DNA from 2 places in the Homoserinimonas sp. A447 genome. Region 1 is predicted to be linked to the other one. Evidence: predicted binding sites of a transcription regulator. Region 1 holds the regulator's gene; the other holds the start of a gene.

Region 1 (4,883 bases):
GGTGTGATGGACGTCGATTTCGACGTCACCACTGGCGCGGACGGTGAGGTCGACCAGCGAATGCTTGGCGAACGCCGTGAGCATGTGGTCGAAAAACGGCACTGAGGTGGAGATGCTGGAGGCGCCGGTGCCGTCGAGGTTGAGCGAGAGGTCGATGCTCGACTCGCTCGTCTCCCGCGAAAGCTGGGCGGTTCTGGTCGGTTCACCCATTCGGCTGTCCTCTTTTCACTATGCAAGTCTAACCAGCGTGCGCGTGTGTTACTCCCTGCCGACAGCGGCGCCGAGTCCTTCGATGGCGTTCAGGAAGGCGCTGGTCTCCGCCTCGGTCCCCGCCGTCACCCTGAGGTGGTGCGGGATGCCGAGGTCACGGATGAGGATGTCCTGCTCGAGCAGGGCGGTGAACACCGCGTGCGGGTTGGCGACGCCACCGAAGAGCACGAAGTTCGCGTCGCTCGGCCACACCGTGAACCCCAGCTTCGGAAGCTCTTCGAGGAGGCGATCGCGTTGGCGCTTGATGTCGTCGACCATCGCGAGCATCTCGCCGGTGTGCGCCAGGGCGGCGACCGCGGCCGCCTGCGTGAGGGCAGAGAGGTGATAGGGAAGGCGAACCAGGCGGATGGCATCCGTCACCGCCGGGTCGGCGGCCAGGTATCCGACGCGGGCCCCTGCGAAGGCGAACGCCTTGCTCATGGTGCGCGACACGATCAGCCGCTCACGGCCGGGAAGGAGGCTGAGTGCCGTTGGGCGCTCGGCCGGGGCGAACTCGACGTACGCCTCGTCCACGACGACCACGCCCTCGGTCGCCTCATAGGCCGCCTCGATCGTCTCCAGGGACAACGGCGTTCCGGTCGGGTTGTTGGGGGCGCAGAAGAAGACAACGTCGGGCCGGTGCTCCTCGATGGAAGCGACGGCGAGGGCCGGTGAGATCTCGAAGTCGGCTGCACGCTCGACGGAGATCCACCTGGTGTCGGTTCCGGCGGCAATGATCGAGTGCATCGAATAGGTGGGCGGGAAACCCAGGACACTGCGACCCGGCCCGCCGAACGCCTGGAGGAGCTGCTGGAGAACCTCGTTCGACCCGTTCGCCGCCCAGATGTTGTCGCGGGTCAGGCCGTGGCCGAGGTATCCGGCAAGGCTGTCCCGCAGGGCAGTGAACTCGCGATCGGGATAGCGGTTGATGCCGAGCACTGCGCCGGCCAGGGCCGTGACGATGTCGTGAGCAACCGCCTCAGGAATCGCGTGGGTGTTCTCGTTGACGTTGAGAGCCGTACGAACCGCCTTCTGCGGTGCACCGTACGGCCTCAGGCCGCGGAGGTTGTCGCGGATGGGGAGATCATCAAGGGAAGCCACCCTGCCATGTTAACTGTGACCGGGAGCGCCTTTCGTCGTGCCGGGTCGGGCGGCTCGCCAGTGGTACGTACTCAGCAGTACGTCCTCAGCGGTACATGCTCAGCAGTACGTAGCTCAGCGGTACTGGTTCGGCAGCGCCAATTGCTGTCCGGGGAAGATTTCCGCACTCTCCAGCGCGTTCACTCGCAGCAGCTGGGCAACCACTTCGCGAACATCCTCGCCCGGCGCCACCTCTTCCGCGAGTTGCCAGAGCGACTGGCCTGCCTCCACAGTGACGTAGGTCGTCGACCCCTCTTCCATGGTCGCGGTCGCAATCCCACCGTTCAGCGCGAAGACGAGAGCGGCGAGGACGAGAGGCGTCGCCGCAAGCGTGGTGAGCACGGTGCGCCCCCTGCGGGTCAACCGAAGCCGGGAAACCGGAGTGGCGCGGGTCGTGCCGGCGTGGAGGGTATCGCTCATCATCGTGGCCTTCCTGTTACGCATTCGGGTAGTTGTTACGCGTTCGGGTGCTGTTACACATTCGGTGGAGCGGGGCTGAACTTCGGCATCCGGTGCTCGGCCGGGAGCACCGGATGCGAAGCTGTGTTCCGAACATACATTCGATTTCTCCCACTTTCAAGCCCCAGTTTCGATATCCGACCAAAGAACCCGCCGACACACTCGAACAAACCTTTGCTTATCCGCCAGATCGCGGATACAGTTTCGATTGTCTGAACACCACACAAGCAGCAGCCACTGACATTCAGATCGAACCGTCGACAGAGGAGCCCCAGATGGACGACAGCACACCCCGCGCAGTACCGGCCCCCCGGGGAACGACCCGTCGCCGAAAGAGCCTGAGCGAGAAGCAGAAGGCCATCCTCGAGTTCATCCAGCGAGCAGTGGCCGGACGGGGATATCCGCCGAGCATGCGTGAGATCGGCGACGCCGTCGGCCTGTCCTCCCTGTCGAGCGTGACCCACCAGTTGAACCAGCTGGAACTGAGCGGCTACCTTCGCCGGGATCCCAATCGGCCCAGGGCGCTCGAAGTGCTGATCGACCTTCCCGGCCGCGACGCGGGCGCCGTCGAGTCAGATCACCCCACGCCGATCGGTGACGCCGCCATGGTGCCACTCGTCGGCCGCATCGCTGCCGGCATCCCGATCACGGCTGAACAGCAGATCGAAGAAGTCTTTCCGCTGCCACGGCAGCTGGTCGGCAAGGGCGACCTGTTCATGCTCAAGGTCGTCGGAGACTCCATGATCGACGCCGCCATCTGCGACGGTGACTGGGTCGTCGTACGCCAGCAAAAGACCGCAGAGAACGGCGACATCGTTGCCGCCATGCTCGATGACGAAGCCACCGTCAAGGTGTTCCGTCAGCGCGACGGGCACACCTGGCTGCTGCCGCGCAACAGTGCTTTCGAGCCGATCGTCGGCGACTATGCCGAGGTGCTCGGCAAGGTCGTTACGGTGCTGCGGTCCCTGTAGCCGAGACGGTGAACTCGCGCAGCAGCGAGGCGTCGGCCGCGTTCACGAGCACCCGAACCCGGGTACCGGCTTCCTCGTAGTCCGTCGACAGGACGACAGCGCGATCGTGCATTGACGACACCACGTCGCCGCGTTCGTACGGCACGAGGAGCGTCAGCTCGATGGACGGGGATGGTAGTTCTTCGCCGATCCGCTCGAGGAGTTCATCGATACCCTCGCCGGTGCGCGCCGAGACGAATACCGCACGCGGTTCCAGCCCGCGCAGCAGCAGCCGCTGGTCGTCGTCAGCCAGGTCGCTCTTGTTGAAGGCGACGATCTCCGGGATGTGACGTGCGCCGACCTCCCCGATGACATCACGCACGGTCGCCAGCTGGCTCGCCGGATCGGGGTGCGAGGCGTCGACAACGTGCACGATCACATCCGCATCTCCCACCTCTTCCAGCGTGGAGCGGAACGCCTCGACCAATTGGTGCGGAAGGTTTCGAACGAAACCGACCGTGTCGGTGAGGGTGTAGCCGCGTCCGTCCGCGGTCGTGTTCCGGCGAACGGCAGTGTCCAGGGTGGCGAACAACGCGTTCTCCACCAGCGCCCCCGCGCTGGTGATCCGGTTCAGCAGCGAAGACTTGCCGGCGTTGGTATAGCCGGTGATGGCGACCGACGGAACCTCGTGGCGGTTGCGGTTGGCGCGTTTGGCCTCCCGCGCCGGAGCGAACCCCTTGATCTGCTTCCTCAGGCGCGCCATGCGGGTGTGGATGCGACGACGGTCGAGCTCGATCTTGGTCTCACCTGGACCACGGCTGCCCATTCCCGCCCCGGCACCACCCACCTGGCCACCGGCCTGCCTGGACATCGATTCACCCCAGCCGCGCAGGCGGGGAAGCAGGTACTCGAGTTGGGCCAGTTCGACCTGCGCCTTGCCCTCCCGGCTCTTCGCGTGCTGGCTGAAGATGTCGAGGATGACTGCAGTCCGATCGATCACCTTGACCCTGATGACGTCTTCGAGCGCACGCCGCTGGCTGGGTGCCAGTTCACCGTCAACGATCACCGTGTCAGCACCGACGGCCGCCACGACATCGCGAAGCTCGATCGCTTTGCCTTTACCGAAGAACGTGCTCGGGTCGGGGGTCGCGCGCTTCTGCAGCAACCCGTCGAGCACGACCGCGCCGGCCGTCTCGGCAAGCGCGAAGAGTTCCCGCATCGAGTTCTCGGCCTCCTGCGCGTTGCCCTGCGAGTAGATCCCGATAAGCACGACTTTTTCCAGGCGGAGTTGCCGGTACTCGACTTCGGTGACGTCTTCCAGCTCAGTGGACAGGCCGGCGACGCGACGCAGCGCCTGGCGGTCCTCCCGGTCGAATTGGTCGCCATCGGCAGAAAATGGCTCCGCTTCGGCATCCGCCTGCAACGCCTGGGCGCCGGAGGTGAAAATGGCGTAACCGGACGAGCGCGAACCCGCGTGGGCAAGCACCCGGTCGATCACATCCTGACTCTCGTCTGGTTCTACTTCAGTCATCGGGTTAACCCTAGCTCCTGGTATTTCGATAAGTTTGCCTTCATGTCCAATGAGCATTACTTCTCCTCCACCCCGGAGAGTGAGCTCAAGCTCCGCCACATTTCGGTCGTCCTCGCTGGGCGGCCGGTTGAGGTGACGACGGCCGGGGGAATCTTCTCGCCGGAGCGAATCGATGCCGGTACCCAGGTGTTGCTGGCCAACACCCCGCCCCCGCCACCCGGCGGAGACCTGCTGGATCTCGGCTGCGGCTGGGGCCCCATTTCGTTGAGCCTGGCCATCGACTCGCCGCGCGCCACGGTGTGGGCGGTTGACGTGAATGAGCGGGCACTGGACCTGGTGCGCCGCAACGCCGAGAAGCTCGGCCTCACCAACGTCAACGCTGTACGGCCCGAGGATGTTCCCGCCGACATCGGGTTCATGTCGATCCGCTCCAACCCGCCGATTCGAGTGGGCAAAGCCGAACTGCACAAGATGTTGAGCTTCTGGCTCCCCCGGCTGGAGGTTGAAGCGGATGCCTGGCTGGTGGTGCAGCGCAACCTCGGCTCGGACTCCCT
Region 2 (4,883 bases), 1.3 Mb from region 1:
GCCAGGAACGGCTCGAGCGCGCGCGCAAGATCATCACCCTCGTCGGACTGGAGGGCTGGGCTGACAGCCTCCCCTCAGAGCTGTCCGGCGGGATGAAGCAGCGTGTCGGCCTGGCCCGCGCGCTCGCGACCGACACCGACGTGCTGCTGATGGACGAAGCGTTCTCCGCGCTCGACCCCCTCATCCGCCGCGAAATGCAGGAGCAACTGGTCGAACTGCAGGCCGACCTCGGCAAGACCATCATCTTCATCACCCACGACCTCAACGAGGCCATGTTCCTGGGCGACCGCATCGCCGTCATGCGTGACGGCCGCATCGTGCAGATCGGCACCCCCGAGGACATCCTCACCGACCCCGCCAACGACTACGTCGCCCAGTTCGTGCAGGATGTGGATCGCGCCAGGGTGCTGACGGCTTCCAGCGCCATGGAACCGGCACGCTCCGTCGTCTCGGTGACGGCCGGGCCGCGCGCAGCACTTCGCGAGATGCGCGACCTGCAGACGTCGGCCGCGCTGGTGGTCGGTCGTGGGCGAACCCTGATCGGCGCCGTTCGCGACAAAGACGTCATGCGTCAGGTGAAGGCGGGGGAGACCGACCTGTCCGCTGTGACCGAGCCCGTGGCATCCGTCACCGGCGACGTCGCCCTCGCCGACCTCTACGAGGTGTCGGTGGAAAGCCCGCTGCCCATTGCGGTCGTCGACGAGAACAACCGGCTGATCGGGGTCATCCCCAGGGTCACCCTGCTGGCTGCCGTCGGCAACGTGTCCACCAACACCGGAGAGACGCCGGCCATCGAGCCACCACCGACCATCCCGGTCAACGTCATCAGCGAGACGCTTCGCGTCTCCGCCCTCAGCGCCGCCGCAGCTGCTGAAGATGCCCACATGAAGGGGGCATCATTGTGAGCGACGACTTCTTCCGCCTGCCGCTCGGCCAGTGGGTCAAGGTGGCCGTGGACTGGGTGACCGAGAACCTCGGGTTCCTGTTCGACTTCATCCGCAGCATCTTCAACGGCCTGTATGACGCTGCCGACTGGCTCTTCGTGACGCCGCCCTTCTGGGCCATCATCGTAGTTCTCGCCGGGCTGTCCTGGTACGTGCGAGGTTGGCGATTCGGCGTCGGCGTCGGCGTCGGACTACTCGTCATCATGTCGGTGAACCAGTGGGAGAACGCCATGGACACGCTGGCACTCACCATCGTGTCAGCCTTCATCGCCGTCGTCATCAGCATCCCGCTGGGCATCTGGGCGGCACGGTCCGACCGGGTATCGCAGGCCATCAAACCGGTGCTCGACTTCCTGCAGACTATGCCGGCGTTCGTGTACCTGATTCCTGCGATCATCCTGTTTCGCGTCGGAGTGGTACCCGGCATTGTTGCGACCATCGCTTTCTCCATGGCGCCAGGCGTCCGCCTGACCGAGCTAGGCATCCGGGGGGTCGACAAGGAGGTTGTCGAAGCCGGTCACGCCTTCGGGTCGTCGCCGCGTCGCATCCTCGCCCAGATCCAGCTTCCGCTGGCACGCCCCAGCATCATGGCCGGGGTCAACCAGGTCATCATGCTGTCGTTGTCGATGGTCGTCATCGCCAGCATGGTCGGTGCACCGGGTCTTGGTAAACCGATCATCCAGGCGCTGAGCCGAATCGATGTTGGCCTCGGATTCGAAGCGGGGCTTGCCGTCGTCATTCTCGCGATCATCCTCGACCGGCTCACCGCGAGCCTTGGTGCTGGGCGCAAGAACGCGACCCGCAACACCACCCTCAGATCTTCGACCGACGCCACGTCGGCCGAGAACGCAAAGTCCGCCACCGGGGAGGCCACTGAGTCGTCCCCGATGGACAATGCACAACCACCAATCGCCCGGGTCACAGCATCGGGTGGAAAGGAAACAGTATGAAGAAGCGCTTTATGACGACCATCGCGGTCGGAGCAGTGGCACTGCTCGGCCTGACCGCGTGCGCAGGAACCCCGGAGTCCAACGACGCCGGAAGCGGAGACTCCGGTGACCAGAAGTCACTGACCGTTGGCGTGTTCAACGGATGGCCGGAGGGCGAGGCCGCCTCATACCTGTGGAAGGCAGTGCTCGAGGAGAAGGGTTACGACGTAACCCTGGAGTATGCAGACGCAGGCCCTGTTTTCGCAGGCCTCAGCACTGGTGACTACGACGTGGCATTCGACGGATGGCTGCCGCTGACCCATGCGGACTATATGAAGGAATTCGGCGCCGACCTGGAAGACCTCGGGTCCTGGAACAATGACGCCGTGCTGACCATGGCCGTGAACGAGGACGCGCCGATCGACTCGCTCGATGAGCTGGCCGAGCACGCCGATGAGTTCGGCAACCGCATCGTCGGCATTGAGCCCGGTGCCGGACTGACCGCTGCAGTGGCCGACGGCACCATCCCGGCCTACGGTCTGGACGGCATGGAGTTCGTCACCTCGTCGACACCGGCGATGCTGGCTGAACTCAAGGCGGCGCTGGATGCCGGCGAGAACATCGCCGTCACCCTGTGGCGTCCGCACTGGGCCTACGACGAGTTCCCGATCAAGGACCTCAAGGACCCTGAGGGCACCCTCGGCGACGCGGAGGAAATCCACTCCATCGCCCGTACCGGGTTCGCGGATGACTTCCCCGAGCTGACCGGATGGATCGAGAACTGGGAGCTGGACTCCGAACTGCTGTACTCGCTGGAGAACGCGATGTACAACAGCGGTGCAGAGGCGAGCGAGTACGAGACCATCGTCGCCGACTGGATCGCCGAGAACCAGGACTACGTGGACACGCTCACCAGCTAGTCACCGTATTCAACGAGGAGGCCCGCGCCGAATGGTGCGGGCCTTCTTGCGTTTCCGGCGCGCGGCGCGCTCCCGCTGGTTGAGTCGGAGGGCGGCTTGTGCTGGTTGAGCTTGGTTCGCTGGTTGAGCTTGTCGAAACCCGCCGAGGTTCGCATCTCGTCTTCTCCTCCACAACCCGGCTACTTCCCTTTATCCACAGCAAATCTGTGGAGAAGAAGTACTCACATTCACTCGAATAAATCTTCGAATGTGAGAGAATAGTGGCATGTCCCAGTTCACCGATTCCCTCAGCAGCATCGCGGCAGCCGCCGCGATACTGCCGCGGGATTCGGCGACCCTGGCCGGCCTGCCCGAAGAGGAACTGTTGGCCATCCCGGCCCTGTTCGCGAACATCACCCGCCAACTGGAGCCCTCCCTCGCCGCCACCGCCGGGGAGATCGCCCGCCGTTCCACCTACGACTTGGGCTACCAGGGTTTGGCGCAGAAGGGTGGGTTTCGCACTCCGGAGAAACTGGTGCAGCATTTGACCGGGTCTACCTCCCGGGAGGCGGCGAAGCTGGTGCGCACCGGCGGGATCATCCACGAAGCCGAACTGATCACCGAAGCCGAACACACCGGAGAGGTATCCCCGGAGTTGACCCAACCGTGGCTGGCCCCGGTGGGCCGGGCGGTGGCCGCGGGGGTGTTGTCGATGGAGGCGGGCGAGGCGATCCGGGTCGGCCTGGGGGTCCCGACGGAGGACATCACCGCCGAGCTGCTGGCCGAAGCGGCCGCCCAACTCGTCGACCTGGCCAGTCCGTCCAGCCCGGACTTATCCGATCTGTCCGACCCGGATGCCCCGGAGCAGGCAACCGCTGATCCGTTGAATGCCGACCAGTTGCTGGATCGGGCGAGGAGCTTGCGGGATGAGTTGGATGAGGCGGGCATCGCCGACCGGGAACGCGCCCGCCACCAGGCCCGATCCTTCAAACGGTACCGGCGCGGTGATGGGGTGACCGTCTACACGATGCTGGCGGATCCGGAGAATGCCGCCTACCTCGATTCCATCTACGATTCCCTGACCTCGCCCCGCCGGGGCGGTCCCCGGATGGTCGATGCGACCGCGAAAGCCCGGGATGAGGCGATCGAGGCCGACCCGCGCAGCATCGAACAACCCTCCTTCGACGGGTTCATGGCCGTGCTGCGGATCGGGGCCGACACCGACACGAAAACCGCCACCCGCAGTGTGCTCGGCGCCCGCCGTCCCGCCGTCCGAGTCCTGGTCACCGGCACCACCCTCGACAGCGCCGCCGAACCCGCCGAACCCGCCGAACCCGCCGAACCCGCCGAGCCCGCCGAACCCGCCGAGCCCGCCGAGCCCGCCGAGCCCACCGACAACGCCGACGGCTCTGCCGACAGTTTCGGCACCGGTCACACCGCCGCTACTGCCGGATCAGGCCGTCGCGGGCATGGCCGGATCGAAGGCCAGACCACCCCGGTATCGATCGAAACGGTCGAACGGCATCTGTGTGAGTCCGGGATGGTACCGGTCAGCTTCGACCGGGACGGCCAATGCATCGATTTGGGGCGGGAACAACGCCTCTACAGTGCCCTGCAACGCATCGGACTAGCCGCCCGCGACGGCGGCTGCCGGTGGCCCGGCTGCACCAGCCCCGCCACCTGGAGTGAAGCCCACCACATCCACCACTGGAAACGCGACCACGGCACAACCGATCTGGCTGACGGAATCCTGCTCTGCCGGCACCACCACATGCTCCTGCACAACAACCACTGGGAGATCACCCGCACCGGCGGCACCTACTGGTTACACCCACCCGCCAATATCGACCCCACCCGCACCCCCCGGCTGATGCCGCACAAATCCGCCGCCCTCGCCGACCTCCAACGAGAACGACAAGAACGAAAGCCACGCAAAGCTACGGGGTAGAACTCTGCCCACACTCTGCCCACCACGCGGAACCCCGAAGGCTCGGTCGGTTTCGACGGGCTCAAGCAGCGGAGTGCAGCGCAGGCTCAACCAGCGGGGAATCCGGTAGCTACTACTCGCAGGCGTAGACGGTCACGGACAACGACCCGGCGCTGATACCAAC

The links. The regulator LexA, encoded in region 1, represses DNA repair genes until DNA is damaged. The targets are predictions, from matches to a motif close to TCGAACANNTGTTCGA.
Region 2: a site for LexA is predicted at 3,025-3,040, ahead of ACX3O0_RS01035 (HNH endonuclease signature motif containing protein). Genes of this name have one in related genera too.

Annotation. Positions count from the first base shown of each region.
Region 1 is NZ_JBTMWW010000001.1:1,474,328-1,479,210, forward strand. It holds gene hisB (imidazoleglycerol-phosphate dehydratase HisB) at 1-210, opposite strand, end outside; gene ACX3O0_RS07195 (histidinol-phosphate transaminase) at 259-1,350, opposite strand; gene ACX3O0_RS07200 (LysM peptidoglycan-binding domain-containing protein) at 1,465-1,809, opposite strand; gene lexA (transcriptional repressor LexA) at 2,124-2,819, shown strand; gene hflX (GTPase HflX) at 2,797-4,329, opposite strand; gene ACX3O0_RS07215 (class I SAM-dependent methyltransferase) at 4,372-4,883, shown strand, end outside.
Region 2 is NZ_JBTMWW010000001.1:208,810-213,692, forward strand. It holds gene ACX3O0_RS01020 (quaternary amine ABC transporter ATP-binding protein) at 1-905, shown strand, start outside; gene ACX3O0_RS01025 (ABC transporter permease) at 902-1,894, shown strand; gene ACX3O0_RS01030 (glycine betaine ABC transporter substrate-binding protein) at 1,891-2,793, shown strand; gene ACX3O0_RS01035 (HNH endonuclease signature motif containing protein) at 3,059-4,720, shown strand; gene ACX3O0_RS01040 (hypothetical protein) at 4,833-4,883, opposite strand, start outside.